DNA from 2 places in the Shewanella sp. M16 genome. Region 2 is predicted to be linked to the other one. Evidence: predicted binding sites of a transcription regulator. Region 2 holds the regulator's gene; the other holds the start of a gene.

Region 1 (8,396 bases), on a different contig from region 2:
GGACGGCACTGTGGTGAGTTGGGGTTGGCGCAGTGATGCTTACTCGATCCGCAGCGCCTTAAAGGATGTGGCGAGTATGACGGCAAACAATTGTGCCTTTGCGATTTTAAGTCCTACGGGGGATGCGCATTTTTGGGGCGATGGGATTAACTGTGGTGTCGATTGGATTAAAAAAACCGATATCACAGGGGTAAAAGAGATTATTAGCATTGGCTCAGGCTTTTTATTACTGCGGGATAAGGCCGTGCCGCAAATAGTGGCCGACGATACTGATTACGCTCATATGTTTGGGTTTCACTATGCCCAAGAGATTCTTGATAAATATTGGCAGGAAGGCAGCATCATTACCCAAGGGCCTGCCTCCTTTCTGTTTACGCGTCCCGATGGCAAAGTGGTGCCTGTTGGTTATCGCGCCAACCGTGAAAATGTGGAGAAGTTGATTGCACGTATTCCGCGCCTTACTTGGTTAGATGGCGCAAATGACGGTTATGTTGGCATCAGCGAAAAGGGGGAGATGGTCTCTTGGTCGATGAATTTGCCCATGTTCGACAAGTCGCCAGTGCAACCTGCTGACTCGTTAGTGATTAAACCGCTGGATTTTACCCCCGTTGCCCAATGTGAAACCCCTGAGCAGCGTCAGGCGATTTTGAGCAAAGATAGACCAAAACCTGCGGCAAAAAACTGGGATGGCGTTTTCTAGCTCATGTGAGTTTTCTCGCTAATCTGAGATTAATGGACTTTCATCCGTATAGACGTCTATAATGCGCGCGCTCAGGTCTGATATGCCCTGAGCCTTGTTGGGCGTTAACAGGTTGTACGCCCTTTGAACCTAATTTTGAGTCAACCTTCTGTGGTGCTTGCGATGATAGTGTCGTGAGATAATCGGGAAGCCAGTGAAATTCTGGCACTGCCCCCGCAACGGTAAAAGGTGAGAGAAGACCGCGTTTGATTGGTGTGTTCAAGACTGAACCCGAAAGTCAGAATGTGAAAGGTCAGTCTCGCGTTAATCTAACTTTTAATGGATTAACATAGCCTAAGTCCGGAGACCGGCCCTAAAGGTGTTTTTGAGATTTCGGTGGGCAGATCTCAAAATGCGATAATCACCGTCAGTATTTACGACTGAATTAACGGTATCGTGGCGTCAATGCCCCGTTTTCCTTGCAGGAGTTAAAGGTAAAATGGGAACAAATCCAACAAAAATCGCGCTGCTGATCGGCAGCCTTTGCAGTTTTTCAATTATCGCGCCCGTTATGGCGGCTGACGATACCAGCACAGCTAAAGTCGACGAGCATCTTGTCGTGATCGGCCGCTCTGATAAGACCCCGTTAAATATTGCCGCCAATGTGAATGTGATTGATGCCGCTGCGATTGAAATGAGCGGCGCGACTAATTTGACCGACGTCTTACGTGGTCAAAGCGGTATTCAAATTTCGGATAACAATATTGGAACTAGCTTTGCGATGCGCGGTTTTAGCGCCAGCACTGCCGTTAATAACACGCTGATTTTACTTGATGGTCGTCGTCTCAATAATATCGATATCGCCGCACCTAGCCTTAATGCCATTCCGCTTAATCAAGTGGATCGTATTGAAATTTTATCGGGTAGTGCAGGTGTACTTTATGGCGATCAAGCCGTGGGCGGGGTGATTAATATTGTCACTAAGTCCCCTGAAAATACTGGCGGCAGCGTGCAGTTATCTGGTGGTAGCTTTGATACCTATGAAGGTCGTGGTGATGTGTCTGGCGCGATCAACAAAGATTGGCGTTACTTTTTCACCGGTAGTTACAACCAAGGTGACAACTATCGCCAGCATAATGCCAACGAAACCGGCTCTATTCTTGGCCGCATTCAATATAAAACAGCCACAGACTCGTTCTTTGTTGAAACCAGCTACTACGATAACGATCGTGAAAATCCGGGCTCGCTTACTGAAAAGCAATTTAAAGACGATCCCCGTGCTTCATCAAATAAGGTAGAGTATGCCCACGAGATGACCACTGCGGCGCGAACGGGTTACCAGCATCAGCTTAATCAAAACTGGGCGCTGGCGGCGGATTTAGATTACAGCGATACCTTAGTGTCTTCTCTTAATTGGGGGGCGAACAGCCATAACACACGCTCACTGTTAATGTTTAGCCCTAAAGCGTTAGCGAATTACAGTACGCGTCAAGGCGAGCTAAACCTAGTGACTGGCTTAGATATCAGCCGTGGTAAGGCTGATTTTGACACTATGGCGCGCAGTAATGTGCAGCAAATGCAAAGCGCCTATCTACAAGCTACAGTGCCTTTAAGCCATACTTTAAGTTACGTTGTGGGTGGCCGTTATGCGCGTGTGACCGACGAGTTAGTCGATGGCAATGTCTATCCTAATGGCATGGATTTAGACGAAAATGCCCACGTATTCGAACTGGGTTTAAATTACCGCCCAACTGCGGAGCACAGACTCTATGTGCGCGCTGATGATAACTTCCGTTTTGCCAAAGTGGATGAGCAAGCTTATACATCGCCGGGCGTATTTGGCTTAAAGCCGCAAACAGGCCGTTCCTATGAGGCGGGTTGGGATTGGGCTGTCGCTAGTCAAACCCTACGAGTCAGCCTATATCGTCTCGATTTAGAGGATGAAATTGTTTATGACTCGAGTGCAGTTAAACCCATAGGTGGAAATTTCAACGGTGCAAACGTCAATGCCGACGCTTCTCGTCGTTATGGCGCGGGTGCCGATTGGGATTGGCAGATCACTAAAGCGCTGCAGTTAGGGCTGGAATATAACTATACCGACGCCGAATTTACCGATGGTGCTAACGATGGCAAAGAGCTGTCTTGGGTGGCAAAACACACGGGACGCGGTTATGTCAGCATGGATTTTGCTGAGCATTTCCAAGTATTTGCCGAAGCTATCTACACGGGTGATCGTTTTATCGAAGGCGATAACGCTAATCAAGGTGATAAGCTAGCAAGTTACGTGCTTGGTAATTTAGCCTTGAATTATAATCGTGATGCTTGGCTTGCCAGTCTGCGTATCGATAATGTATTCGATAAAGATTATGTTAGCGCAGGCTATTATGGTGGTGGAACATATAATGGTTATTACTCAGGTCGAGGCCGTGATATTCGTTTCACTGTGGGCTACCGCTTCTAAATATTAATGAGCTATCTAATAACAAAGCCAGACTCAGTCTGGCTTTTTAGTTTTTACGCTGAGTTCAAAGAATAAATCTTAAAATAGGTATAGTCTTGAATATCGTTTTAGTAGAGTGGTTTAATTGTCGTTATCTATAGTGTTAGCGGGCAGTCATCACTAAATAGGAGTAATTTATATTTTACTCTGCTGTTTATGGCTGAAATTCTTAGTATTTTAGGTATGATGTGAGCTGTAACCGAATCATCTTATTGTTAATAAACAGGTGTAAAGTGTCTTATGACTGATCTTGAGCAACAGGTTTTTACTCAAGTTAGAGCTATCATAGCGAACGAAGAGCAAGTGATTGGCCGCCGAGGGATTCTAATTCCACTCAAAAAAGCGATCCTTGCTGAAGGCGACATTCGTAATGTGATTGACATTATCTCGAGCGATCCCGCATTGGCAGCGCACATGCTTATGCGCAGTAATTCCGCACAGGCTGCTGTAGTGGAAAATCACAAAACTCGTTCGTTGAAAGAAGCTTTGATCCGCTTAGGTCAAGTTAATATCTATCGCTACGCCTTTACGTTCTATTTAAAAGAACGCCTCGATGAACTGCCACAGCCCTATAAAAAGTTGGTCCAAGGTTATTGGAAGCTGACTGAAGATATTGCAACGGATGCGGTAGATAGCTTAGCGGATATGGAAGGTGTGGAGGTTGATGCTGACGAAGTACAAACCTTAGCTCTGTTCAGTGTGTTCGGCCAAATTATCGCACTGACCGCATTTGCCTATTTAAATGCTAATGCCGAACAGTCATTTCCTTTAAGTGTGATTAAGTCATTGATTGATAATCAACAACAGACCTTAACCATCGAAGCGTTCGAGGCGTTAGATCTCGATCAGGATCTGCGTCAAGAGTTTATGATCGCCCATAATTTGCGTCAGACCCGTAATCCTAATTCATCAGGGTTGATACTGCGCCGTGTCTTGTCTATGCGTGGATTGTTGATGAATCCGCTGTAATTTGTCGATGCTATGAAATAGTCATTTGACTCAATAAACAAGCCTGCATTCGCAGGCTTTTTTACTCAATGTCACCCGCATTAATTCGTCTTCTGCTGGCGGGATAAACCTTCCCTCGCCACCAGTTGTAACCAATTTTGGATCAATGCAGAGTTAGCACTGTGGCGGCGATAGGCACCAAATAGCGGTCGTTTCAGACCTTCTTGGCCGAGTTTTACCGTAGCGAGACTCAGTCCATGTCCTTCATTAATCGACCAACTTGGCAGTGCGGCTATGCCGTCTTTACAGGCGATGCGTTGCAATAACATCATGGTTAAATCACAGGTTTTTTGCTCGCCCGCCTCTATGCCCGCAGGCTCTAAAAAGTGGCGATAAATGTCTAAACGCGTCAACGGCACTGGATAACTGATAATAGGCAAGTGTGCTAATTGCTTAGGGGTGACATAGGCTTCTTTCGCTAAAGGATGATCCTTAGCAACCACTAACTTCACTTCAAAATCAAACAAATGCTGGTAGGCGAGTGAATGCCCAGGCACAGGATCTGAGGTTAATACAATATCCAGTTCACCCATTTCTAAGGCATTGAGCGAGTCGAACAAGTGGCGGCTCGACAAGTCTAACTCGGCTGTCGGATGATCTTGTCTAAATTGCTCCATTACAGGCATTAACCAGCGAAAACAGCTATGGCACTCAATGCCGACACGCAACTGATTGGTTTCGGTTTCCAGCCCATTCTTCAAATCTGTCTCGGTTTCTAACACCTTAGGCAAAATTTCTTCGGCCAGATGCAGCAGGCGTGCACCTTCTTGGGTGAATGACAGTGGCTTACTCTTACGCACAAAAATGGGCGAGTTAATCCTTTGCTCCAACTCCTTAATCTGGTGGGAGAGGGCGGATTGAGTGACAAAACGTTTTTTGGCTGCGCCCGCCAAACTGCCGCTTTCTTTCAGGGCCATTAAGGTTCGCAGGTGTCTTAGTTCGATCATGTTCACTCCAAGTGAATTTCGCTCATGTTGTGCTTGAAATCAATTCGGTTGCTGGCATAGAGACTAACACAATAAACTTCTAGACGTCCAGACGCCCATTGTTATTTATCAAGGCTGAAGTGCTGAAAAGTGCCAAGAGAAAACAATCTGGTGGGTGCAAGTGCCGAATGTGGCTTATCTCAAATAAAGGAAGATAGAGTATGCAATTAAATAGTCTTGGGTTTCCCCGTATTGGGCGTCGTCGTGAATTGAAATTTGCCTTAGAAAAATACTGGCGTGGTGAGAGCACTCAGGCGCAATTGCGTGAAGTGGCGAGCGAACTTCGCCGCACCCATTGGCAGTGGCAAACGGCTGCTGGCATTGAGCAAGTTCCCGTGGGTGATTTTGCCTTTTATGATCAAGTACTGACCTTAAGCGCGACCTTAAATGCTATTCCTGAACGTCACCGTGGTGAAGGGGGCATCGATCTCGATACTTTATTCCGTGTTGCCCGCGGCAGAGCGCCAACGGGCCAAGATGCGCCAGCCTCTGAAATGACCAAGTATTTCAATACTAACTATCACTATCTAGTACCTGAACTCACGCAAAACCAAGTGTTTTCGATTGCCTATGAGCAGTTTTTTGAGGAAGTCAGCGAAGCGCAAGCGCTAGGCTATAAAGCCAAACCTGTGCTACTCGGCCCTGTTAGCTACTTGTTCCTTGCTAAAACTGTGGGCCAAGAGTTTGATAAGTTAAGCTTATTACCCAATTTATTAGCTGCTTATGCTGACATTTTGGCGCGTTTTGCTACTCAGGGAGTGCAATGGGTACAGCTCGATGAGCCCATGCTCGCATTGGAATTGGATGGCGAATGGCAAGCAGCGATCACTGAGGCGTATCAAGCCCTCAGCACTGCGAAGGTGAAGATCCTTCTTACCAGTTATTACGGCGGTATCGCACACCATCAAGCGCTGGTATCGGCCTTGCCGGTCGCGGGGTTGCATATCGATTTAGTCACAGCGCCGGATCAATTGGCAGTCTTTGCCAATGCGCTTGGTCAAGATCAAATTCTGTCGGCGGGTGTGGTCAATGGCCGCAACGTGTGGGCGGCAGAGGCGGATTTGATTGCCGAACGCATAGGCGCGGTTGCCCGTGATCTCGGAGATCGCTTGTGGATCGGTACCTCTTGCTCACTCCTGCACAGCCCTGTGGATTTAGAGGTGGAAGCCACGCTTGAGCCCGCGCTGCGTCAACAACTCGCGTTTGCGAAGCAGAAATTACTCGAACTGGCCAATGTGCGCCAATTGCTACTGGCACCTGAATCTATCGCGGCAAAAGAGATTGTGCAAACCTGTTTGGCACGCCGTGAGGCGAAAGCGCAGGCCGCCGACAGTCAAGTGATTGCCCGCGTTGCCGCGTTGACATCTGCCGATTATGAGCGTGTCAGTGATTTTAGCGTACGCCAAGCTGTGCAGCAGCAGAAGTATCGTTTACCTCTGTTGCCGACCACTACCATTGGTTCCTTCCCACAAACACCGGCAATCCGTGGACTACGCAGTCGCTGGCGCAAGGGCGAGCTAAGTGATGCACAATATACCGAACAATTGCAGCAAGTCACCCGCGATACTATCGACCGCCAGCTTAAACTCGGTATCGATGTGCTGGTTCATGGTGAGGCCGAGCGCAACGATATGGTGGAATACTTTGGTGAGCAGCTTGCGGGCGTTGGTTTTACTAAAAATGGTTGGGTGCAAAGTTATGGCTCACGCTGTGTTAAGCCGCCATTGATTTATGGCGATGTTAGTCGTCCAAAGGCGATGACGGTCGATTGGGCCGAGTTTGCCCAGAGCCTAACAGACAAGCCTGTAAAAGGCATGTTAACTGGCCCTGTGACGATTCTGCATTGGTCATTCGCCCGTGAAGATATCGGCCGCGATGTGATTGCGACTCAGCTGGCGCTGGCGATCCGTGATGAAGTGGTGGATTTACAAAATGCAGGTATTGGCATTATACAAATTGATGAGCCAGCCTTCCGTGAAGGTCTGCCATTGAAACAAAGTGAGTGGCAAGCCTATTTAGATTGGGCGGTGAATGCCTTTAAACTCAGCGCTGCAGGGGTTATTGATGAGACTCAAATCCACACCCACATGTGTTACAGCGAGTTCAATGATACGATTACCGCGATTGCCGCCATGGATGCCGATGTGATCACTATCGAGACTTCGCGTTCACGGATGGAGTTACTCAATGCCTTCGAAGATTTTGAATATCCCAATGAAATCGGTCCCGGTGTGTACGACATTCACTCGCCAAACACTCCAAGTGTGGAGGCCATGGTGCACTTAATCGAGAAAGCGGCGCAAAAAGTGCCCGTACGTCAGCTGTGGGTCAACCCAGATTGTGGCCTAAAAACCCGTACTTGGGATGAAGTCGAACCCGCACTGAAAAACATGGTCGATGCCACGCGAGAACTACGTCACCGCCTTGGTTAATATTATGCTTGAGTGAAATATTTTTTTACTGAGTTTATTGAGTTAGTAACAGCGGATGCTTATGCATCCGTTGTTGTTTATTGCTTGCCGACTAACTTAAGCATCTCGCGGTAAGCCTTTTTCGATAATGCGCACCATGCGCTCGGTTTTGCGGCGGGCTTTTTGTTGTTCAGTTGCTGCGCTTTCAGCAAGGCGCGATTGCTGGGCATTAAGCGCCCATTCAATATGCTCACGCACTATCTCATCGATATCTTCGCTGTGATTGCGGGCGTTAAGTGCGGCAATAATGCTTGGGCTCGCGGGAGCGTTACCCAGTGCTACTGCAATATTACGTAGCCAACGTTTATGTCCAATGCGACGAATGGCGCTGCCTTCAGTTTGTTTAAGAAACTCGGCCTCGCTCCAAGCAAAAAGGCTGAGAAGGTCAGGTTGCTTTAACTGCGGACGAATATGAAAGTCAGTTTCTTCAGTCAGCGGCGCTTGGCGATTGATGGGACACGCGAGTTGGCAATCATCGCAGCCATAGATGCGATTGCCCATGAGTGGCCTAAATTCTTCGGGAATAGCGCCCTGCAACTCAATGGTGAGATAGGAAATACAGCGTCTGCCATCGACCACATAAGGTTCTACGATTGCACCCGTTGGACAGGAGGTAATGCAGGCGACACAAGTGTTACAGCCTTCTTGAATGGGAATATCCACAGGTAGAGGCAAATTGATCAGTAGCTCACCTAAAAAGAACCAACTGCCAGCCTCATGGTTGAGTATGAGTGAGTGTTTACCTGTCCAGC
Region 2 (8,396 bases):
GATGATCGAAGCGCTTCAGCATAAAGCTAAGTCTACAGTCAATGCGATGGAAACCAGCACCCGCACCACCCAAAGCTGTGTATCCCAAGTTCACCAAGCGGGTGAAGCACTCGAAGCCATTACCCATGCGGTTTCCACCATTAGCCAGATGAATATCCAGATCGCCAGCGCTGCAAATGAGCAATGTGCGGTTTCGGCAGAAATTAATAAAAATGTTAATAACATCAATGATATTGCGACCAATGCGACAGATAGTGCGGTACAAACTGCACGCGCCGGCGATGAGCTTGCCCAACTCGCAGCCCGTTTAACAACTTTATTAGCTCAATTTAGAATTTAAACAAAACAAAACGCCGCATTCTCTGCGGCGTTTTTATTAGTTTATTTTATAAGGTTTTATTTAGGACGCACGCCTAAAGTGTGGCAAATCGCGTAGGTCAATTCGGCGCGATTTAAGGTGTAAAAATGGAAATCCTTCACGCCTTCGCGGGACAGCACTTTCACCATGTCGATGGCCACGTTTGCCCCCACCAATTGGCGTGTACCCGCATCGTTTTCTAGGCCGTCGAATTGCTTATGTAACCAATTCGGTAACGACACATTGGTCATGCCCGCGAAACGTTTTAGCTGGGTAAAGTTAGTCACAGGTAAAATGCCCGGTACAATTTCAACGTCGATACCGGCGGCAACGCAGCGGTCACGAAAACGCAGGTAAGATTCCACATCGAAGAAAAATTGGGTAATGGCACGGCTAGCGCCCGCATCAATCTTACGCTTAAGGTTGATCAAATCCGCCTGTGCATTACTCGCATCGGGATGCACTTCTGGATAAGCCGCAACGGAAATATCAAAGTCAGCCACAGAGCGCAGCAAACGCACTAAATCCGCTGCAAAACGGGTTGGCTTGGGGCTGCCTGCGGGCAAATCACCCCGCAGTGCCACTATGTCACGAATGCCCGATTTCCAGTAATGCTTAGCCAGTTCTAACAGCTCTTCATCGCTGGCATCCACTAAGGTTAAGTGCGGCGCGGCAACGAGGTCAGTTTCCTGTTGGATACGTTCAATCACGCCGTGTGTGCGGTCGCGCACGCCTGAGTTAGCACCGTAAGTCACAGACACAAACTTAGGATTCAGCGGCTCTAAACGACGGATAGAATTCCACAGTATCTGTTCCATTTCGGGGGTCGATGGCGGGAAAAACTCAAAAGAAACATTAATATCGCCATTAAGCTCAGACAAGCTCTGGTTCAGCGATTGTGAATGTTGTGCGTGATGAAAAGCCATGTGTATTTCCTCAACCGCCCTTGGCGCTACTCTTTGCTAGTATGAATTAGTTCAAATGGACGTTTGGACGTCTATATGTCCATATACTAGAGAAACTGAGATGTAAGTCAAGCCAAAAAATACCCATAAACCGCATTTAATCTCGGTTAATTCGATAGATTTATTCTAGCCAATAAAAAAGGACTCGAATGAGTCCTTTTAGAGGCTTGATAGCGCATTATTCCTGCAGCAGATCGCGACAGATCTGGGTCAGATCCGACTGCACCGCCGCCGCTGTCACTTCGCGTCCTGCGCCTGGTCCACGGATGATCAGCGGATTACCTTGGTAGAAGACACTGCGGATCACAAACACATTATCACCAGGGGTTAAGTTGGCGTAAGGGTGATGGGTGTCAATCCACTGCAAACCCACTTCGGCCTTGAGCTCTGGACCGCTGTTGTCTAAGGATGCCACATATCTGAGCACCTTATTTTGCTCCGCCGCCGCACCATACTGTTGCAGCAGATCGGCATCTAACTCGGCAATGCGGGTGAGAAATTGATCTAAGGGAATATCCGCCAAAGCGGCTGGCACGAGTGAACGCAGTTCAATATCTTCAAGCTCGATTTCAAGGCCAATTTCACGGGCCAAAATAAGCAGTTTACGCTGCATATCACGGCCGGAGAGATCGTCGCGGGGATCGGGTTCAGTAATACCTAAGCCTCTAGCTTCAATCACTAATTCTGAAAATGGCTTGCTGGTATCGTATTTCTCAAACAACCAACACAGCGTGCCAGAGAAAATCCCGCCCACCGCTTCAACGCTATCACCGCTGTTACGCAGATCATTTAGCGCATGTTGGATGGGTAAACCTGCGCCACAGCTGGCGTTATAGCGCCAAAACAAACGACGATTACCCAGTTGCTGCTTTAACTCTCGATAGAAAGGCAGTGGACCCGAGCCCGCAAGTTTATTCGCGCTCACCACATGGATGCCACGCTCGAACAGTTCTGGATATTGCAGCGTCAAACTGGCGCTGGCACTGATATCTAAGGCCACCAGCTCATCGCAGTTAACTTGCTCTAATTGCTCGAATAAATGTTCATACTGCCAAGGCGTTGCTTCAGTATTAAACTCTGTTTGCCACGCGGCAAGATTAATCCCAGTGGATTTAATCAAGGCTTTACTCGAACTGACTAAACCGACTAACTCAACACTGGCTTCGAGTTCATGGTCCAGTGATGGTGAAACCGACTTAAACAGATCGATCCAAGCCTCACCGATATTACCCACACCGAGCAGCAGGACGCCAATGCGTTTACGCGGACCAGCGCAGCGACGGTGGACTTTTTGGGTTAACAGATTCACCTGTGACTGAGGCACTAACGTCACTAAACTTAAATCGCCACTGAACAAAGGTTTAGCATCACGGCTCAGCAAACGCGCGAAGCTGCGGCGATAATGTTCGGCGTCGGCACTCACTAATGCGACTAAACCAAAATCTGTGTTGATCTGCTGATCGCTGATCCCTAATGCTTCTGCCTCGGCATCGAGTAATCTTTGAACTTGTTTTTGATTCTCAGCGGTATAGGCAAGTTCAACTCTTTGATGGGCAGAGGTCCAATGGGCCAATGGCGTTAAACCCGCGGCAATCAATAAATCTAATAAACGAGTTAACTCCCCCGTGAGTTTAAAGCCAAACAGGACGACAGCATTGAGATTAGTCACCACAGGCGCGCTCGCCGACGAACTGTGGGGTGCGATTAAGGTGAAGTCGGTGTGCGATGCATAACTTGAACGCACCGCTAAGCTCACTTCGGTATTGAATAACGGCTGCAGAGTGCGCGAATGCAATACTGGCGAGCCCAAACGCGCTAGGCGATCGGCTTCGGCAAGTGACATGCTTTTCAGTAACTTGGCATCGTTGATTTTATTAGGATCGGCGTTGAATACCCCTTCCACATCGGTCCAAATGGTCACGCGCTCGATATCGGCGAGACTAGCAATCAGGCTGGCGCTAAAATCTGAACCATTACGGCCAAGTAATAGGGTATCGCCACGCTCGTTAGCGCAGATAAAACCTGTGATCACTAAGCGTTCATTGGGATGCGCGGCTAATAGGGCTTGTACTTTAGCGCGGGATTCTTGTACCCGAATTTGTGGCACAGCGGCTTCATCGGCCACTAAAATTGAACAGGCATCCACATGGCTTGCCGCCACGCCAGATTCGCGCAGTAGCGCCGCCATTAAACGTGCCGACCAACGTTCGCCAAAGCTCACCACATGGTTGATTTGGTATTCGTTGCGCTCGTCTAAGGACAACAAGCTGATGAGTTGCGCTTTATCCGTGGCCAAACGCTCACGCAGATCGCGGGCTTGTTCATTCGACAACAACTGCTCAATCAACCCCTGTTGGTAGCTGATCAGCACTTGTAACTCTTCTTGCCATAGCTGACCCGCATCACGCAGCGCTAATAATTTATACAGGAAATTCGTGCTTTTACCCGCCGCAGAGACCACCACAAGATCATCACTATGACCGTGGGTTAACAGGATATGGGCGACTCGACGATAACAATCGGCATCCGCTAAACTGGAGCCACCAAATTTATGTAAGTGACAACGTGCCATCTATTATTCCTCTACTGACAAGCCGCAACGGCGGCTAATCCTGCTTGAATATCTGCAACTAAATCGGCGGCATCTTCAATACCCACCGATAGACGCAATAGGGTGTCCTTAATACCAGCCTCGAAGCGCGCCTGCGGCTCCATGGCTCTGTGGGTCATAGTGGCGGGCACTGCCACTAAACTTTCGACGCCACCTAAACTTTCCGCCACGCTAAATAAGCTGAGTGCACCTAAAAAGGCCACCACTTCGGCCTCGCCGCCTTTGAGTTCAAAACTCAGCATAGCGCCAAAGCCCTGTTGTTGCTTGGCCGCAATGGCGTGGCCTGGGTGATCCGCAAGCCCTGGGTAATAGACTTTACTCACCACAGGGCTTTGGGTTAATACCTCAATAATACGCTGGGCATTGGTTTGATGCTCGCGAATACGCACCGCTAAGGTACGCAGGCCGCGCAGGGTCAGATAACTGTCGAAGGCTGACCCCGTTAAGCCTAGAGTGTTCGACCACCAATGTAAGCTTTCGCCGATTTGCGCGTCTTTGGCGACCACTGCGCCGCCGACCACATCGCTGTGACCATTGATATATTTAGTGGTGGAGTGGATAACGATATCCGCGCCTAACAATAGGGGTTGTTGCAATATCGGCGATAAAAAGGTGTTATCAACCACCACCAGCGCGCCGACCTCATGGCTCACCTTAGCAATGGCTTCGATATCCACCACACGCAATAACGGGTTCGATGGGGTTTCGAGCCACACCATCTTAGGATTCTGGGCAATGGCGGCGGCTAACGCTTGGCTGTCGGTTTGGTCGACCACAATGAGCTTAAACTGGCCTTTCTTCGCCAAGTTGGTAAATAAACGGTAGGAACCGCCATAGCAATCATGGGGCACAACCAATAGGTCATCGGGGCCGAGCAAAGTCGTCACTAAGGTGATGGCCGCCATGCCAGTGCACGTCACTATGCCAGTGGCGCCCTTTTCTAATTGGGCTAATGCTTCGCCTAAAATGCAGCGCGTTGGGTTGCCTGAACGACTGTAATCGAATTCGCGGGGATTTTTATGACCATCGAAGGCGTAATTAGTCGACAAATAAATCGGTGGCACAACTGCGCCATATTGAGTATCGCTTTCGATACCCTGACGCACTGCCAGTGTGGCTAATTGACGCTCTGCCATGGGTGGACTCCTAAATTCGATAGACTGATAGAGATGTCTGGACGTCTAAATGTACCTAAGCCCAACGCCATCGTCAATAGGCGTGAAGACGTTTAGACGTCTGAACATAAAGAAATCTGTTTGCAATCACAAAGAAATAGTAGCAATAATTTGACTGTTCTTTGTAAGGGTTTAAAATCTGCCCCGAATTTAGCGTTATAACAGGTGAGTCAATGACTGAATGGAATGGGGAATACATCAGCCCCTATGCTGAACATGGCAAGAAGAATGAACAAGTAAAAAAAATTACTGTGTCTATTCCGCTCAAAGTGCTTAAGGTCCTCACGGACGAACGTACTCGTCGTCAGGTCAATAATTTGCGTCACGCCACCAACAGCGAGCTGTTGTGTGAGGCATTTTTGCACGCCTACACTGGCCAGCCATTGCCCAACGATGAAGATCTGTCAAAAGATAACCCAGACAGCATTCCCGCCGAAGCCAAGTTGTTGATGGATCAAATGGGAATAGAGTGGGAAGACATGGAATAGCGACTCGTCGCTTTCAAAGTCATATCACAGTGCTCATCAATAGGGATCGTTAACGATCCCTTTTTGTTTATACCCAAGCGACTTCAAACTTTAAATTTCACCATCTTGAGTTGGTTTGGGATATAGGAAATCCTATGTTTTCTATGATAGATCCACAGACACTCGCCTTAGCCTCGCTGGTCGTGTTTCTGGGCGCCTTAACCCAAAGTCTTATTGGGTTTGGGCTTGCGGTTGTCGCCAGTCCTTTGCTGTATATCGTCGATCCACAACTTGTACCTGCGCCTGTTATTGCTATGGGTTTCTCCATCGCCCTGCTGACCTTAGTGCGTGAACGCGGTCACTTAGAATTCAATGGCTTGCAATATGCGCTCATAGGCCGCGTGCCCGGTGGTTTTATCGGCGCGAGTTTATTGCTGTTTGCGCCTCAACCCATACTGGGTTTATCCATCGCCGCCATTGTAACTGTCGCAGTGATCCTCAGCCTGAATAAATTCAGCCTGCCAGTGAATAAGAAAACCCTCTTCAGTGCGGGTGTGGTTTCAGGGATCTTCGGCAATATCGCCGCGATTGGTGGCCCGCCGATGGCGATTTTGTTGGCAGGCAAAGATGCCTCGCAGTTTCGTGCTGCCCTGTCGGCCTTCTTCATTTTTAGCTCCATGATTGCATTGGTCATTTTAGCGATCACTGGCTTATTAGAATTAAAACATCTGTGGCTGTCGTTGATGCTGCTCCCCTCAGTGATTTTAGGTTACTTAGTCGCAGGACGATTAGTGGGCCGTGTCGATAAAGAGAAGACAAAGATGGCGACGTTAGTCCTGTGCAGTATCAGCGCCTTAGTGCTAACGGTGAAGTCGGTTATCGAGTTATTACCCCAATAAGCGTCCCGCTTGTACTGGCAAACCTTCTCAAAATTCAAACAATAAAAAAGCACTGACATTGCCAGTGCTTTTTCTTTATCTATCAATATGTAAAGCTAGATTACACTCAGCTTAAATAGCTTTGCCCTGCGTACACAATAAAGTGTCTTAAGGCGAGTACGCCCGTTAAGCTCGCACAAGCCACCATGATCATCGCGCCCTTAGTGTGGCGAGTCGCGGCGGGTAGCAGCATAAACAGCAATGGAATACCAAAGCCGATACCGACAACGCCTATCCAGAACACGCTTGCCCATAGCCCAGAAGTTAACGATGCTAAGGCCGCAGCCGCCGCGCCGCCCTTGAAGTACAAGGCGCAGAACAACATGAACAGGAACAGGATTTCAATCGCCATCACAGGCAATTCTAAACCGTGCATCTTCACTAAAGTTTTGTCGTGGCTGTCCGTCTTAAACATCAGCAACGCCAGTACCGCATTTGCCGCAGCGCCCGCCGACAAACCCGACACTAAAAACAGCGCAGGCAGTACCGCAGTGTTGAGCATAGGATAGGCATTCATCGCCGAAATTAAGAAGCCAGTGTAAGCCCCTACGCCAATGGCGAGGACAAACAACAATACTTCAATCAGCTTTCGAAATGGCATAAGTAACTTAGCGATAGGTGTTAGGAAACCCAAACCCCATTTTGGTAAGTCATCCCGCAGCACAATAATGGCGTATGCAAAGGCCAAGGGAGAATACGCCAGCAGCGCCAGCACCCCGATTGCCATCACAGACTGGAAGTTATAGTGAATTAAGATCAACCAAAAGTGGAATGGTTTGGTTAAGTCAAACACTAAACAAGCTAGACCTAAGCTAATTGCTACAGGCCCAATAATGGCTGCCGCCTTAAGAATGCTGCTTTCAGCTCCCGCGCTGAGTTCCTTATTCGCCCAGCGTAAACCAATGCCAATCAATAAACTGCCCGCGGATAACCCCGCCATAAACAGGTAAACGGCGATGACCCAGTGCCAAGTGACAGGATCATATTGCGCCATGTCGCCCCAAGTATTGTTCATAATCAAATCCCCCCTCTTTTGGTAGGAACGCGATATACCCTAGGTTTTGTGCCCAAATGGGTTTTATCTTGGTAAGTGATTTTAGTGTTGAGCATGATGGCCACTTCACTGCGTGGATCATTGGCATCACCAAACACTAAGGCATCGGTTGGACACACAGTCACACACGCTGGCTCTTCGCCCCGTGCTAAACGCGTATCCTTACAGAAGTTACACTTATCCGCCGCCTTGGTTTCTGGGTTCATAAAGCGCACTTTATAAGGGCACGCTGCCACACAGTACATACAGCCGACACACTTCTCGGTATGGATAGAGATAATGCCGTCTTCACCCACATAGGCCGCGCCTGTTGGGCACACCTTAACGCAGGGTGCATCTTCACATTGCTGGCAAGATACCCTGTGATATTTGAAATGCAGATTGGGCATCTCACCAAAGGGGCCTTCCACACGCACTTGCAGACGAGTTACGCCTTCGGGTACGCCATTTTCACTGCGACACGCCACGTTACAGGCTTGGCAGCCGATGCACTTATTCTCGTCGTGCACCATTACATATCGTTTATTCATTTAAGCCTCCGATTAGCGCTTTGCCAGCGTGACGCCCGTGGTGTGCACTGTCATGCCACACACAGGAGCAGTAACGTGCGGCAGTAAGTTACCGCAGTGGATACCTTTGCCCGTTGCTCTGACCAACTCTTTGTTTTTAGAACCAAAGCCCATGTAAGCAAACACAGTATCTTGGCGAATACCCGGCGTGACTAAGGCATGGCCTTCTTCTGTGCCAACACTGCTGGTGAGGCGGATTGGGTCGCCATTGCTGATCCCTAATTTGCCCGCAGTAACAGGGTGAATCCACACAGCGTTA

What was found. The regulator MetJ, encoded in region 2, represses methionine synthesis genes. The targets are predictions, from matches to a motif close to TAGACGTCTAGACGTCTA.
Region 1: metE (5-methyltetrahydropteroyltriglutamate--homocysteine S-methyltransferase) is a predicted target of MetJ. The motif match lies at 5,207-5,224, and genes of this name have one in related genera.

What each region holds. Positions count from the first base shown of each region.
Region 1 is NZ_JAGTUL010000004.1:60,337-68,732, forward strand. Features, by position in the region: gene KFE26_RS03850 (hypothetical protein) at 1-700, shown strand, start outside; cobalamin riboswitch at 835-1,070, shown strand; gene KFE26_RS03855 (TonB-dependent receptor) at 1,179-3,140, shown strand; gene KFE26_RS03860 (HDOD domain-containing protein) at 3,420-4,148, shown strand; gene KFE26_RS03865 (LysR family transcriptional regulator) at 4,229-5,134, opposite strand; gene metE (5-methyltetrahydropteroyltriglutamate--homocysteine S-methyltransferase) at 5,335-7,605, shown strand; gene queG (tRNA epoxyqueuosine(34) reductase QueG) at 7,702-8,396, opposite strand, start outside.
Region 2 is NZ_JAGTUL010000009.1:8,106-16,501, reverse strand. Features, by position in the region: gene KFE26_RS07905 (methyl-accepting chemotaxis protein) at 1-340, shown strand, start outside; gene metF (methylenetetrahydrofolate reductase) at 397-1,284, opposite strand; gene KFE26_RS07895 (bifunctional aspartate kinase/homoserine dehydrogenase II) at 1,502-3,895, opposite strand; gene metB (cystathionine gamma-synthase) at 3,907-5,070, opposite strand; gene metJ (met regulon transcriptional regulator MetJ) at 5,283-5,597, shown strand; gene KFE26_RS07880 (sulfite exporter TauE/SafE family protein) at 5,732-6,475, shown strand; gene nrfD (NrfD/PsrC family molybdoenzyme membrane anchor subunit) at 6,582-7,529, opposite strand; gene KFE26_RS07870 (4Fe-4S dicluster domain-containing protein) at 7,532-8,098, opposite strand; gene phsA (thiosulfate reductase PhsA) at 8,111-8,396, opposite strand, start outside.